DNA from 3 places in the Delftia sp. WSY_10 genome. Region 2 is predicted to be linked to each of the others. Evidence: predicted binding sites of a transcription regulator. Region 2 holds the regulator's gene; each other region holds the start of a gene.
The links. Region 2 encodes LexA, which represses DNA repair genes until DNA is damaged. Its sites were predicted from a motif close to ACTGTATNNNNATACAGT; they were not measured.

Region 1 (4,206 bases), on a different contig from region 2:
CCGGCGGTGCGCCGAAGCGCTGGCGCCATACGGCATGGGCGCGCTGCAATTCGGTGGCGCGCAACTGTTCTGCGGCGGCGCGCACCAGGCCATCGTCCAGCCCCTTGCTGCGCAGCTCCTGCACCACGCGCGATGTGCCAAAGCGCGCGGCCTTGCGATGCAGCACGGACTCGGCCACGCGCTCGGCGCTGATGAAGCCGCGCTGCTCCAGCGCGTCGAGCATGGCGCCCAGGTCCTCGCCTTCCTCCACATGGGGGGCGAGCTTGCGTTCCAGCTCCAGCCGTGAATGTTCGCGCTGGCCCAGCAGCTTGAGCGCCCGGCCTTTGAGCGACAGCTTGGCGAATCCCATGCGGCAATGTCTCCTGAATCATCCCGAATAAAAAAGGCCCCCACGCTCCCCTTGCTGCGCAAGGTCCGCTGCCCCCCAAGGGGGCCGCTTTTTTGCCTTGGGGCGTCCCGGCGATAAAAAAGGCGCAGACGTGAGCCTGCGCCAAGATGGCAAACACAGTGTGTGCAGGCGCTGCGGCGCCTGCTGTGAGGGGGCTGGGCGCTCAGGCTTCGATCACGCCGTCCTTGTCGGCCTTGGCCTTGGCGCCCTTGGCGGCCTTGGCTTCGGGCGCATCGCCGCCGGCCGTGGGCAGCAGGGCGATGCCCAGGCTGTCGCGCACCTTGTTTTCGATCTCCACGGCCAGGCCGCTGTTCTCGCGCAGGAATTCGCGGGCGTTGTCGCGACCCTGGCCGATCTTTTCGCCGTTGTAGGCGTACCAGGCCCCCGACTTGTCGAGGATCTTGGCGTTGACGCCCATGTCCAGGATTTCACCTTCGCGCGAGATGCCTTCGCCGAAGAGGATGTCGAACTCGGCGGTCTTGAACGGGGGCGAGACCTTGTTCTTGACGACCTTGACCTTGGTTTCGTTGCCGATGGCTTCGTCGCCCTTCTTGATGGTGCCGGTGCGGCGGATGTCCAGGCGGACCGAGGCGTAGAACTTCAGCGCATTGCCGCCCGTGGTGGTTTCGGGGCTGCCGAACATCACGCCGATCTTCATGCGGATCTGGTTGATGAAGATGACCATGCAATTGGTCTTCTTGATGGTGGAGGTCAGCTTGCGCAGCGCCTGGCTCATCAGGCGGGCCTGCAGGCCGGGCAGCTGGTCGCCCATCTCGCCTTCGATTTCGGCGCGCGGTGTCAGTGCGGCCACCGAGTCCACGACGATCATGTCCACGGCGCCCGAGCGCACCAGGCTGTCCACGATTTCCAGGGCCTGCTCGCCGGTGTCGGGCTGGCTGATCAGCACTTCGTTGAGGTTCACGCCCAGCTTCTGGGCATAGCTGGTGTCCAGCGCGTGTTCTGCGTCGATGAAGGCGCAGGTGCCGCCCTGCTTTTGCATTTCGGCGATGACCTGCAGCGTCAGCGTGGTCTTGCCCGAGGATTCAGGGCCGTAGATCTCGATCACGCGGCCACGGGGCAGGCCGCCCACACCCAGGGCGATGTCCAGGCCCAGCGAGCCGGTGGAGACGACCTGGATGTCCTGGATGGCTTCGCCTTCACCCAGGCGCATGATCGTGCCCTTGCCGAACTGCTTTTCGATCTGGGCGAGTGCGGCCTGCAGGGCCTTGGCTTTTTCACTGTTGGCGGTGGTGACGGCGGTGTTCATGCGGACTCCTGGGTTGGGTATGGATTCAGCTCTGTATTTGCATTCAGGCTGGATGCTTGAACAGTAGTTTATGGGCTTGCTGTCTTGATTTGTTGGTGTTTTTGGTCAGTTTTCCTGACTTGTTGGATTTGCCTCCACAATGCATCCATGAGTGAGCTTTCCCCTGTCACGCCGCCCGCCGACGCCTGGCGCCAGACCCACCTGGGCCGCCTGCTCGGCCATGCCATGCGGCGGTTCGACGCGCGTGTACTGCAGCTCATGGCGCGCGATGTGGAGGTGCCGCTGGCACTGTCCAACCTCGCTGCGCGCGACAAGGTGGGGGCGGCCCATATCCACATCACGCGGCATCTGTCGCTGGCTGGCGACCGGCTGACGGACCTGGCAGAGCGCGCAGGCATGACCAAGCAGTCCATGGGCGACCTGGTGGCCCAGTGCGAGGCCTGGGGCCTGGTCACGCGCGAGAGCGACGAGCGCGATGCGCGCGCGCGCCGCATCCGCTTCACGCCAGCGGGCCTGGCCTGGCTGCAGGCTTTCCATGACGCCGTCTCCCAGGCCGAGGCCGAATTCCGCGAGGAAGTCGGCGACGACATCGCCACCGTGGTGGCGCTGGGGCTGGAGGCCTACGCGGGTGGCGGCTCACTCGGGTAAGGTCCCTGCCCGCACTGCGGGGCGCATCCTAGAATCCTGGGAATTAAAGGCGCGCATTTCCAACTCCCAGAGCGCGCCTGCATTACAGGAGACATCCCCCATGCGCATTCTGATTGCCGAAGACGACCAGGTCCTGGCCGATGGCCTGCTGCGCAGCCTGCGCGGCTCGGGCGCCGTGGTCAGCCATGTGGCCAATGGCAGCGAGGCCGACACCGCGCTGATGACCAGCAGCGAATTCGATTTGCTGATTCTGGACCTGGGCCTGCCCAAGATGCACGGTCTCGAAGTGCTCAAGAAGCTGCGCGGCCGCGGCGATGCGCTGCCGGTGCTCATCCTCACGGCGGCCGACAGCGTGGAGGAGCGCGTGCAGGGGCTGGACTACGGTGCCGACGACTACATGGCCAAGCCGTTTGCGCTGTCCGAGCTGGAGGCGCGCGTGCGCGCCCTCACGCGGCGCGGCATGGGCGGCGCCAGCAGCACCATCAAGCACGGCCCGCTGGTCTACGACCAGGCCGGCCGCGTGGCCACCATCGACGGCAAGATGGTCGAGCTGTCGGCGCGCGAGCTGGGCCTGCTGGAAGTGCTGCTGCAGCGGGCCGGCCGGCTGGTCAGCAAGGACCAGTTGGTCGAGCGCCTGTGCGAGTGGGGCGACGAAGTCAGCAACAACGCCATCGAGGTCTACATCCACCGGCTGCGCAAGAAGATAGAGCGCGGCCCCATCCGCATCGCCACCGTGCGCGGCCTGGGCTACTGCCTTGAGAAGATCGCGTCTTGAGGCCGCTGCCGTGGCTGTCAGGCCCGGGTTGGCTTGCCTGCGCATAGTGGTGGTTGCCGCGGGGCCGTGAACCCGTCGTAAGGGGCTGCCCGCCGATGAAAATCTTCCAGCGTGAACAGCGCTCCCTGTTCGGCGAGATCCTTGACTGGATGCTCACGCCGCTGCTGCTGCTGTGGCCCGTGAGCCTGGCGCTGACCTGGCTGGTGGCCCAGGGCCTGGCCAACAAACCCTTCGACCGCGCGCTGGAATACAACGCCCAGGCGCTGGCCCAGCTGGTGATGGTGCAGCACGGCAAGGTGCTGTTCAACCTGCCGCAGTCGGCCAGCGAGATCCTGCGTGCCGACGAGTCGGACACCGTGTATTTCCAGGTGCTGGGCGTGAAGGGCGAATACCTGGCCGGCGAGCGCGACCTGCCGCCGCCGCCCGAGCCCGACGAGGCTCTGACTGGCGCGGCGCCTCCAGGCTTGCCGTCCGGCGGCACCGTGCAGCTGCGCGATGCGGAATTTCGCGGCATCGATCTGCGCGTGGCCCATGTCTGGGTGCGCATGCCCCTGCCGGGCGAACCGCAGGCCCTGGTTCAGGTGGCCGAGACGCGCGAAAAGCGCAGCGTGCTGGCCACGGAAATCATCAAGGGCGTGATGCTGCCCCAGTTCGTCATCCTGCCGCTGGCCGCCTTGCTGGTGTGGCTGGCGCTGGCGCGCGGCATCAAGCCGCTGCACCGGCTGGAGGAGCGCATCCGCGCGCGCCGGCCCGAGGACCTTTCGCCCATCAACCACAAGGACGTGCCGCTGGAAGTCGTGCCGCTGGTGGATTCGGTCAATGACCTGCTGGGCCGCCTGGGCGACTCGCTGGCCACGCAAAAGCGCTTCCTGGCCGACGCGGCCCACCAGCTCAAGACGCCGCTGGCCGGGCTGCGCATGCAGGCCGAACTGGCCCAGCGCGAAGGCGTGAGTACGGGCGAGCTGCGTCAGTCCCTGGCCCAGATCGCGCGCTCCAGCATCCGTGCCACGCACACCGTCAACCAGTTGCTGGCGCTGGCGCGTGCCGAGAGCGCGGGCCTGGGGCGGGGCCTGGCCATGCAGCCGTGCAACCTGGTGCGCATCGTCACCGACGTGGTGCGCGACTGCC
Region 2 (4,206 bases):
GGGAGACGGCATCGGCAGCGTTGGGCCACCCCGGCTTCGCACCGCTGCGCCACATCGGCATCTACAGCTATCGCGCCGGCTTCCTGCGCAGCTTCCCCCAGCTTTCCCAGGCACCCACCGAGGCACTGGAGGCCCTGGAGCAGTTGCGTGCGCTGTGGCACGGCCACCGCATCGCCGTCCATGTCACACCCCATGCACCCGGCCCTGGCGTGGACACGCGCGAGGATCTGGAGCGGGTGCGCGCCCAGCTGTCCAACCCGCCGGCCTGAATCGGCCGGCCGCTGAAAACGCACAAATGGCGATGCCGGGCATCGCCATTTGCAGCAACGCCGCCCATGCGGTTTTGTCGGACAGCAAAACGCAGGTTTTGGCGATTGCACAGGCGACAGTTTTGCCCCGTGCGTGTAAGCCAGTGTTGGCCCTGTGCGTGCTATCCTTGCCCGCGACAAAAATATGACGCATGGACTGTCCGCCCCGGTGGGCCGATCCGGCAGACAAGAATTTCTACTCTCCTCAAGGACTTCCATGAAACTGATTTTGTTGGGCGCACCCGGCGCCGGCAAAGGCACGCAAGCCGCTTTCATCTGCCAGAAGTACGGCATTCCCCAGATCTCCACCGGTGACATGCTGCGTGCCGCCGTCAAGGCCGGCACGCCCCTGGGCCAGCAGGCCAAGGCCGTGATGGACGCCGGCCAACTGGTCAGCGACGACCTGATCATCAATCTGGTCAAGGAGCGCATTGCCCAGCCCGATTGCGCCAACGGCTTCCTGTTCGACGGATTTCCCCGCACCATTCCCCAGGCCGACGCCATGAAGGCCGCCGGCGTGAAGCTGGACTACGTGCTCGAGATCGATGTGCCCTTCGATGCCATCATCGAGCGCATGAGCGGCCGCCGCTCCCACCCCGCTTCGGGCCGCACCTACCACGTCACGTTCAACCCGCCCAAGGTCGAAGGCCTGGACGACGTGACCGGCGAGCCGCTGGTGCAGCGCGAGGACGACAAGGAAGAAACGGTCAAGAAGCGCCTGGACGTCTACAGCAGCCAGACCCGCCCGCTGGTGGACTACTACCGCGCCTGGGCCGAGAAGGAAGCCGCAGCAGCCCCCAAGTACCGCGCCATCAGCGGCCTGGGCTCGGTGGAAGACATCACCCAGCGCGCCCTCGCAGCACTGGCTGAATGACGCAGGCCATGCGCCAGACCCCAGAAAAGCACCCGCCGGGTGCTTTTTTGTTGCCCGCCTGCATCTGAAGCGCCGGCGACGCCCGGAGGATCAGTCGCGCGGCTGCGCGGCCAGCGCCAGCATCATGGCAATCCGCGCCTTGGCCACGGGCAGTTGGACCAGATCGGCCTCTGCGGGGTCCGTGCCAAGCCCCGAGGCAACGGGCAGGCCTTCGGCGCAGCGCGTGCCCCGCCAGATCCAGACGCCTTTGTCGCGCGCACGCAGCAAGGCCGCTTCCATGCTTTCGTGAATGGTCGCATTGCCCGTGCCGGCCACCACGATGCCGCGCACGCCTGCGGCCACCAGCGCATCCACGCCGCAGGCACGCGCCAGGGCACCGCTGAACACCACCTCGACCCAGGGCAGCTCATCCAGCGCCAGCAGGTCAGACAGAGCGGGAGCGGAAGTCACCATCCGCGCAACGGGGGCGACCGGCGTGACCGGCGCATCAGGCACCAGCCAGCGCACGCGTCCTTCCTCCACCACGGCCTGCGGGCCACCTTCCATGGAGCGCATGGCCTGCAGTCGGTAAGGGTGGCCCTTTTGCACCTGGGCCGCCGCATGCACCTCGCCGCCGGCCACCACCCACACACCGCTGCGCCCGCCGCTGGCGGCCACGGTCACGGCATCGCGCAGATTCTGCGGTCCGTCGGCCAGCAGGGCCGTGGCCGGGCGCATGGCGCAAGTGAGCACTATGGGCTTGGCGGCAGGCAGCAGGCTGTGCAGCAGCCAGGCCGTCTCTTCCAGCGTGTCCGTTCCATGCGTGATCACCACGGCGCGTGTGTCCGCATCCTCCAGCGCCTGCGTGCAGGCACGCAGCAATGCGCGCCACACGGACCAGTCCATATCCTTGCTGTCCACCTGCGCGATCTGCTGCGTCTGCACAGGCCCCAGCGCCTGCTGCTCCAGATCCGGCACGGCATCGAGCAGCGACTGCACCGTGATCTGTCCGGCCTTGTATCCCACTGCCTGCGACTGCGAATCCGCCCGGCCGGCGATGGTGCCGCCCGTGCCAAGAATCACCAACTTTGACTGCCCCACTTGCACCTCTTGGAAAACTGGTTAAAAATACAGATACTGTATAAATCATCAGATGACTTCTCTGCCTGCCATCTGAATTCAAGGACCGGACGCACGCCATGCTCGACCATCCCAAGCTCACCGCCCGCCAGCAACAGATCCTGGACCTGATCCAGGCCGCCATCTCCCGCACGGGCGCGCCCCCCACCCGCGCGGAAATCGCCAACACGCTGGGCTTCAAGTCCGCCAACGCAGCAGAGGAACATCTGCAGGCCCTGGCCCGCAAAGGCGTGATCGAACTGGTCAGCGGCACCTCCCGCGGCATTCGCCTGCGTACCGACACCGTGCGCAACATCAATGCCGCACGCGGCACCAGCTTCGGGCTGCCGCTGTCGGCCCTGGCGCCGCTGATGCTGCCGCTGGTGGGCCGCGTTGCGGCGGGCTCGCCCATTCTCGCCCAGGAACATATCGACCAGACCTATTCCGTCGAACCCAGCCTGTTCCAGGTCCGCCCGGACTATCTGCTGCGCGTGCGCGGCATGTCCATGCGCGACGCGGGCATCATGGACGGCGATCTGCTGGCCGTGCAGTCCGCGCATGAAGCCCGCAACGGGCAGATCGTCGTGGCACGCCTGGGAGATGAAGTCACCGTCAAGCGCCTGCGCCGCACCACGCAGGGCGTGGAGCTCCTGCCGGAAAACCCCGATTACCCGGTGATCCGCGTCGCTCCCGAAGAGGCCTTTGCCATTGAAGGCCTGGCCGTGGGGCTGATCCGCAACAGCATGTCCATGTAAACCGGACAGGCAGCCCTGCACGGGTTGCCACCCCCTACTTCATGCACCGCCCAGGTGGTAGGCGCGAAGCCTTGCAGCTTCGCCCTGGGCGGAGCTTTGCCCGCAAACCGCAATCCTGCCTGTGTCCATGCCTCTTTGAAATACGCCAACAGGAGTCGTCACATGGGATTCGCTCTGCCAACACTGTCTTCTCTGTCCTTCCTGCGCCTGGCACAGGGCATTCGCCTGCCCGCCGCCGCCATGGAGCCCGCCATGCGCACCATCCAGCCCGAATCGCCTGTGCAATCCGAGCAGGCGACCATCCTGTCCTTCAGCAAGGCACGCCGCCGCAGCCAGCAGCGGCGCAGCAAGTCAGCACGGCTGCCAGAACACAGGGATGCGCAGCTGCTGCTGCCCCTGCAACCCGAACTGCCCTCCCTTCCGGCAGATCAGGCCCTGCCTTCGGGTCTGCGCATCATCCAGCGCTCGCCGCAGGAGCAGCCCGAATGCCTGTTCATCTCGGGCCGCATGGCCGATGTCTGTGCCGCCCTGGAACGCATGGAAGCGCACGGCGCGCAGACACCGGCCTGAGGTCGCCCTGAGACCAACCCGTCCACCCGGTCTGCGAGAGCCCGGGCCTGTCTCTTGCCTTGCCCAGCGGCAGGGGCTGCGCATCAGGCCCTGACAGCCGCCGGTGCAGCACTCCCCTCGCTGCGCCGATTGCGCATGCACCACGCCTGCGCCGCGGCAACGCACAGAATGCACAGCACGACGCTCAACGAAAAACGCAGTCCGCGCGCATCGGACAGCATGCCGAACAACGGCGCCACCATGCCGCCTATCGACATGGCCAGCCCCAGGGTCAGCCCGCTGGCCGTGGCCTGGTTGCGCGGCAGATAGTCCTGGGCCAGCGTGACCTGGGCGGCAAACGGAAGAAACATGCACACGCCCAGGGCCATGGTGCAGGCCAGCGCCATCCATGGCGTGGAGGCCAGGGCCAGGGCCGCCAGAGCAGGCAATGCCAACAGGTAGCCGGCGCGGATGGCCTGCATGCGCCCCCGGCGATCTGCAAGCGTGCCCCCCAGCAAAGTGCCCACCGCCGCAGCGGCTGTGAATGAGGTCAGCGTGGCCGCTCCCATGAAGTCCGAGCCGCCCAGCTCGCGCGTCACGAACATGGGCAGGGTGGACAGCA
Region 3 (4,206 bases), on a different contig from region 2:
CATGTCCCACGCTAGCCGCAGTGCGCTGATCGACTGCACCAAGGGCCTGGCCTGTGCCGCCATCGTCTGGCACCACCTGGCCTTCTACGGCCCCATGTCCGATATCGCCCATCCGGCCGCGCCGGACCTCATCGACTGGCTCTATGAATATGCGCGCATGGCCGTGCAGATCTTCCTGGTGCTGGGCGGCTACCTGGCGGCAGCCAGCATGGCGCCGCAAGGCCACGGCCAGCACAGCGATCCGTGGTCGCGCATCGGGCGCCGCTTCGTGCGCCTGGTCGTGCCCTATGCCGTGGCCCTGGTCGTGGCCGTCGTCGTCTCGGCGACCGTGCGGCCCTGGTTCGACCATGCCTCGGTGTCGGGCGAGCCCGATCTCTGGCAGCTGGTGGCGCATGCGCTGCTACTGCAGAACATCGTGGGCGAGGAGTCGCTGTCCGCCGGCGTCTGGTACGTGTCCATCGACTTCCAGCTGTTTGCGCTGACGGCGCTGCTGCTGGCCGGCACGCGCTGGGGCGGCGCCTTGCTGCGCCGACGCTTCGGCGGCCAGGCGCTGTCGCGCTGCTGGCCCTGGACGCCGAGCGTGGCGCAGGCGCTGGTGGTGATCGGCGTGGCGGCCTCGCTGCTGGGCTTCAATCTGGATGCGCAATGGGATGTGTGGGCGCCGTACTTCTTTGGCGCCTACGGCCTGGGCATGCTGGCCTACTGGGCCGCGCATGCGGACAAGTCCTCGACGGCCTGGAGCTGGTCCCTGCTGATCGTGGCCCTGGTCGTGGCGGCGCTGGCACTGGAGTGGCGCGACCGCATCGCGCTGGCCGGTGCCACGGCGCTGGCCCTGGTCGCGGCCATGCGCAGCCCCGCATTCGCCCAGGCACAAGGCTGGGCGCCGCTGCGCCGGCTGGGCAAGATTTCGTACTCGGTGTTTCTCGTGCACTTCTCGGTCTGCCTGCTGGTCAACGCCGTGGAAAGCCATTTCTGGCCGCAGTCCATTCCCGCCGCCCTGCTGGGCATGTGCACGGCCTTTGCGCTGTCGATTGCGGCCGGCCATCTGCTGTACGAGCGCGTGGAGCGCCACGTTCCCAGCTGGCACATGGCGCTGCGCTGGCAGGCGGGCCTGGTGGGCACCGGCCTGATCGCGGCGTTTGTGGCGGGCCTGCGCTGAGGCGCGGTGCGTCAGTCCACAAACAACAAAGGCAGCCGGTGGGCTGCCTTTTTCGCTTCACGCCGGTCGGCGTTCAACGGTGCAGCTCGCCCGCGCTTTCCGGCTGGAACTCGATGGCGTCCACGCGCACGGTGACCTGGCCCGAGGGGCCGGGCATGCGGGACTGGTCGCCCACGCTCAGGCCCAGCAGGGCAATGCCCACGGGCGCGAACACCGACACCTTGTCGGCGCTGCCATCCATCTCCTTGGGATAGACCAGGGTCAGCGTATTGGTCTTGCCCGACTCCAGCAGCGTGAAGCGCACCGTGGAATTCATGGTCACCACGTTGGGCGGCATTTCCTTGGGCTCGAGCACGTCGGCACGGTCCAGCTCGGCCTCGAGCGCCTCGCGGCCGGGAAAGGCGGGCTGCTTGTCCAGCAGGGCCTCGATGCGTTCCAGGTCCAGGGACGAAAGAATGATGTGGGGCTTGCGCTCCATGGTGTTGGCTCCCTTGTGTGCTTGCGCCGTGGCTGCAGTGAAGGGCAGCGGCGCCCAAACGGACAAAAGCCCGGGCAACGCGGTTGTCCGGGCCAAGGCATCTTCAGAAAAGAGAAAAGCACCAAGTTGGTGCGATAAGGCCATTGTGCAGGCCCGTGCGCGTTCTGCCAAGCGAACCCGCACGGTGCGGTGCGGATTGGCGCGGGCACTTGCCAAGCCGGCAAAACCCACTTCGCAACCGCAGGCATGCGGGGAGTGCTTGTTGGTATGACTGTATTTTTATACAGTTGCTTCATGCTTTCCAGTCCTCCCACGCCTCATCACGACACGGCCCGGGTGCCCCTGCACCCCATCAAGGGCCGGGGCGCAGCCAGCCAACTGGCACACCGCTTCACCACCGATCCGCGCGAGGCCTTTGACGACGGCTGGGGCAGCCTTGAGGCGCCTGCCGAAGGCGAGGAAGCCGCGCCCCTGCGCACCGAACTGCGCTGGGAGCAGGCCCGCTCGGCGCTGAGCCGCCACCAGTCGCCCGACCTGCCGTTTCACATGGGGCTCAATCCCTACCGGGGCTGCGAGCATGGCTGCATCTATTGCTATGCCCGGCCCACGCACAGCTACCTGGGCTGGTCGCCAGGGCTGGACTTCGAGACCCGGCTCATCGCCAAGCAGAACCTGCCCGAGCTGTTGCGTGCCGAGCTGTCGCGCGCCAGCCATGTGGCCGCGCCCGTGATGCTGGGCTCGGTCACCGACTGCTACCAGCCCGTGGAGCGCGAGCTGGGGCTGACGCGCCGCCTGATCGAAGTGCTGGCCGAGGCGCGCCACCCGTTTTCCATCGTCACCAAGGGCAGCGGGGTGGAGCGTGACCTGGACCTGCTGGCCCCGCTGGCGCGCCAGGGCCTGGCCTCGGTGCACATCACGCTGACCACGCTGGACGCCGACCTGGCACGCCACCTGGAGCCGCGCGCCGCCGCGCCGCACCGCCGGCTGCGCAGCATCCGCGCGCTGACCGAGGCGGGCGTGCCCTTGGGCGTGAGCCTGGCACCGCAGATTCCCTTCATCAACGAAGACCTGGAGAAGGTGCTGGAGGCGGCCGCCGACGCAGGTGCGCGCCACGCCTTCTATGCCGTGCTGCGCCTGCCCTGGGAAGTGGCGCCGCTGTTCGAGCAATGGCTGCAGGTGCACTACCCCGACCGCGCCCGCCGCGTGATGGAGCGCGTGCGCGACCTGCACGGCATCCAGGGCGAGCAGCGCGAGGCCGGCCACGTGTACAACGCCGAGTTCGGCCAGCGCATGAAAGGTACCGGCCACTGGGCCGAGCTGTTGCGCCAGCGCTTTGCCCTGGCCTGCCGTCGGTACGGGTTCAACCGCGAGCCGCTGCGGCTCGATTGCAGCCTCTACCACCCGTCGCTGCTGCTGCCGCAGCGCAGTCTGTTCTGAAACGGCCCTTTAGAGCGTGCAGGGCGGCCGCCAGTGGCGAGCGCTACAGTCCGCACCGGCTCAATGTCCCACGTCCGGGGCGAGCCGGTCCAGGCTGGCGCCGGCATCGCGGATCAGGGAACGCAGCCAGGCGATGGCCGGATCTCGCTCCTGGTGCTTGTGCCATTGCAACAATTCCGTGAACCGGGGAATCTCCACCGGGCACTGCAGCACCTGCAGCGCAAAGCGCCGCGCCATGTGCTGCGCCAGGCGAGTGGGCAGTGTGGCAATGCGCTGCGTGCCCACGAGCAGCTCCGGCAGCAGGGTGAAGTTGGGTGCGATCACTTCCTGGCGGCGGCTGCGCTTGCCGGTGGACATCAGCCGCGCGTCGAACGTGGTGCGCCTGCCGCCGCCCCATTCCACGCCGATGTGGGCCGCATCGAAATACCGTGCTGGCGTCAGCGGGCCGTCGAGTAGCGGGCTGTCCGCGCAGACGAGGCAGGAGAAGCCATCTTCGAACAAAGGCTCGAAGGGGTGGCCTGCCACTTTCGCGAATTCGGGGGCGATCAGCAGCTCGGCCTCTCCGCTGTCCAGATGTTCGGGCGTCTGCGGGCTGATGGCGCGCAGGTCGAACTGCATCAGCGGCGCCAGGGTGGCGGCCCGTCGCACCACCTGTGTCAGCAGCACGCTGATCACGTAGTCGGAGGACTCTATGGTGAAGCGCCGCTGCGAGGTGGCCGGATCGAAGGAGGGTCGGGCATGCGCGATCGTCTGGATCTGCAGCAGCACATCGCGCACGGGCTTGGCCAGCTCGTTGGCCAGCGGCGTGGGCACCAGGGTCTTGCCCACGGAAACCAGCAGCTCGTCCTTGAAGTAGTCGCGCAGCCGCCCCAGCGCCAGGCTGGTCGCGGGCTGGCTCAGGAAAAGCCGCTCGGCGGACTTGCTCACGCTGCGCGTGGCCAACAGGGCGTCGAGGACAACCAGCAGGTTCAGGTCGAGCTTGTGAAAGCGCATGGCGCGTCTCCGTATTTGCTATGCAAATGGATTGAATTTAAACAATAAATTTTACGTATGTATCAACGGAGCTGATCATCTGCCCCGGACCCGCAAGACCACAAGCGTTCCGATGCAGGGCGCATTCATTTCGGAGACA

Region 1: a site for LexA is predicted at 1,686-1,703, ahead of recA (recombinase RecA). Genes of this name have one in related genera too.
Region 3: a site for LexA is predicted at 1,908-1,925, ahead of ACF8ML_RS26430 (PA0069 family radical SAM protein). Genes of this name have one in related genera too.

What each region holds. Positions count from the first base shown of each region.
Region 1 is NZ_JBICKY010000056.1:81,546-85,751, forward strand. It holds gene recX (recombination regulator RecX) at 1-349, opposite strand, end outside; gene recA (recombinase RecA) at 552-1,655, opposite strand; gene ACF8ML_RS22975 (MarR family winged helix-turn-helix transcriptional regulator) at 1,803-2,303, shown strand; gene ACF8ML_RS22980 (response regulator transcription factor) at 2,404-3,078, shown strand; gene ACF8ML_RS22985 (sensor histidine kinase) at 3,174-4,206, shown strand, end outside.
Region 2 is NZ_JBICKY010000053.1:232,696-236,901, reverse strand. It holds gene kdsB (3-deoxy-manno-octulosonate cytidylyltransferase) at 1-269, shown strand, start outside; gene adk (adenylate kinase) at 526-1,182, shown strand; gene ACF8ML_RS22235 (asparaginase) at 1,273-2,262, opposite strand; gene lexA (transcriptional repressor LexA) at 2,361-3,035, shown strand; gene ACF8ML_RS22225 (hypothetical protein) at 3,198-3,605, shown strand; gene ACF8ML_RS22220 (MFS transporter) at 3,689-4,206, opposite strand, start outside.
Region 3 is NZ_JBICKY010000057.1:119,660-123,865, reverse strand. It holds gene ACF8ML_RS26440 (acyltransferase family protein) at 2-1,159, shown strand; gene rnk (nucleoside diphosphate kinase regulator) at 1,233-1,637, opposite strand; gene ACF8ML_RS26430 (PA0069 family radical SAM protein) at 1,932-3,074, shown strand; gene ACF8ML_RS26425 (LysR family transcriptional regulator) at 3,135-4,067, opposite strand.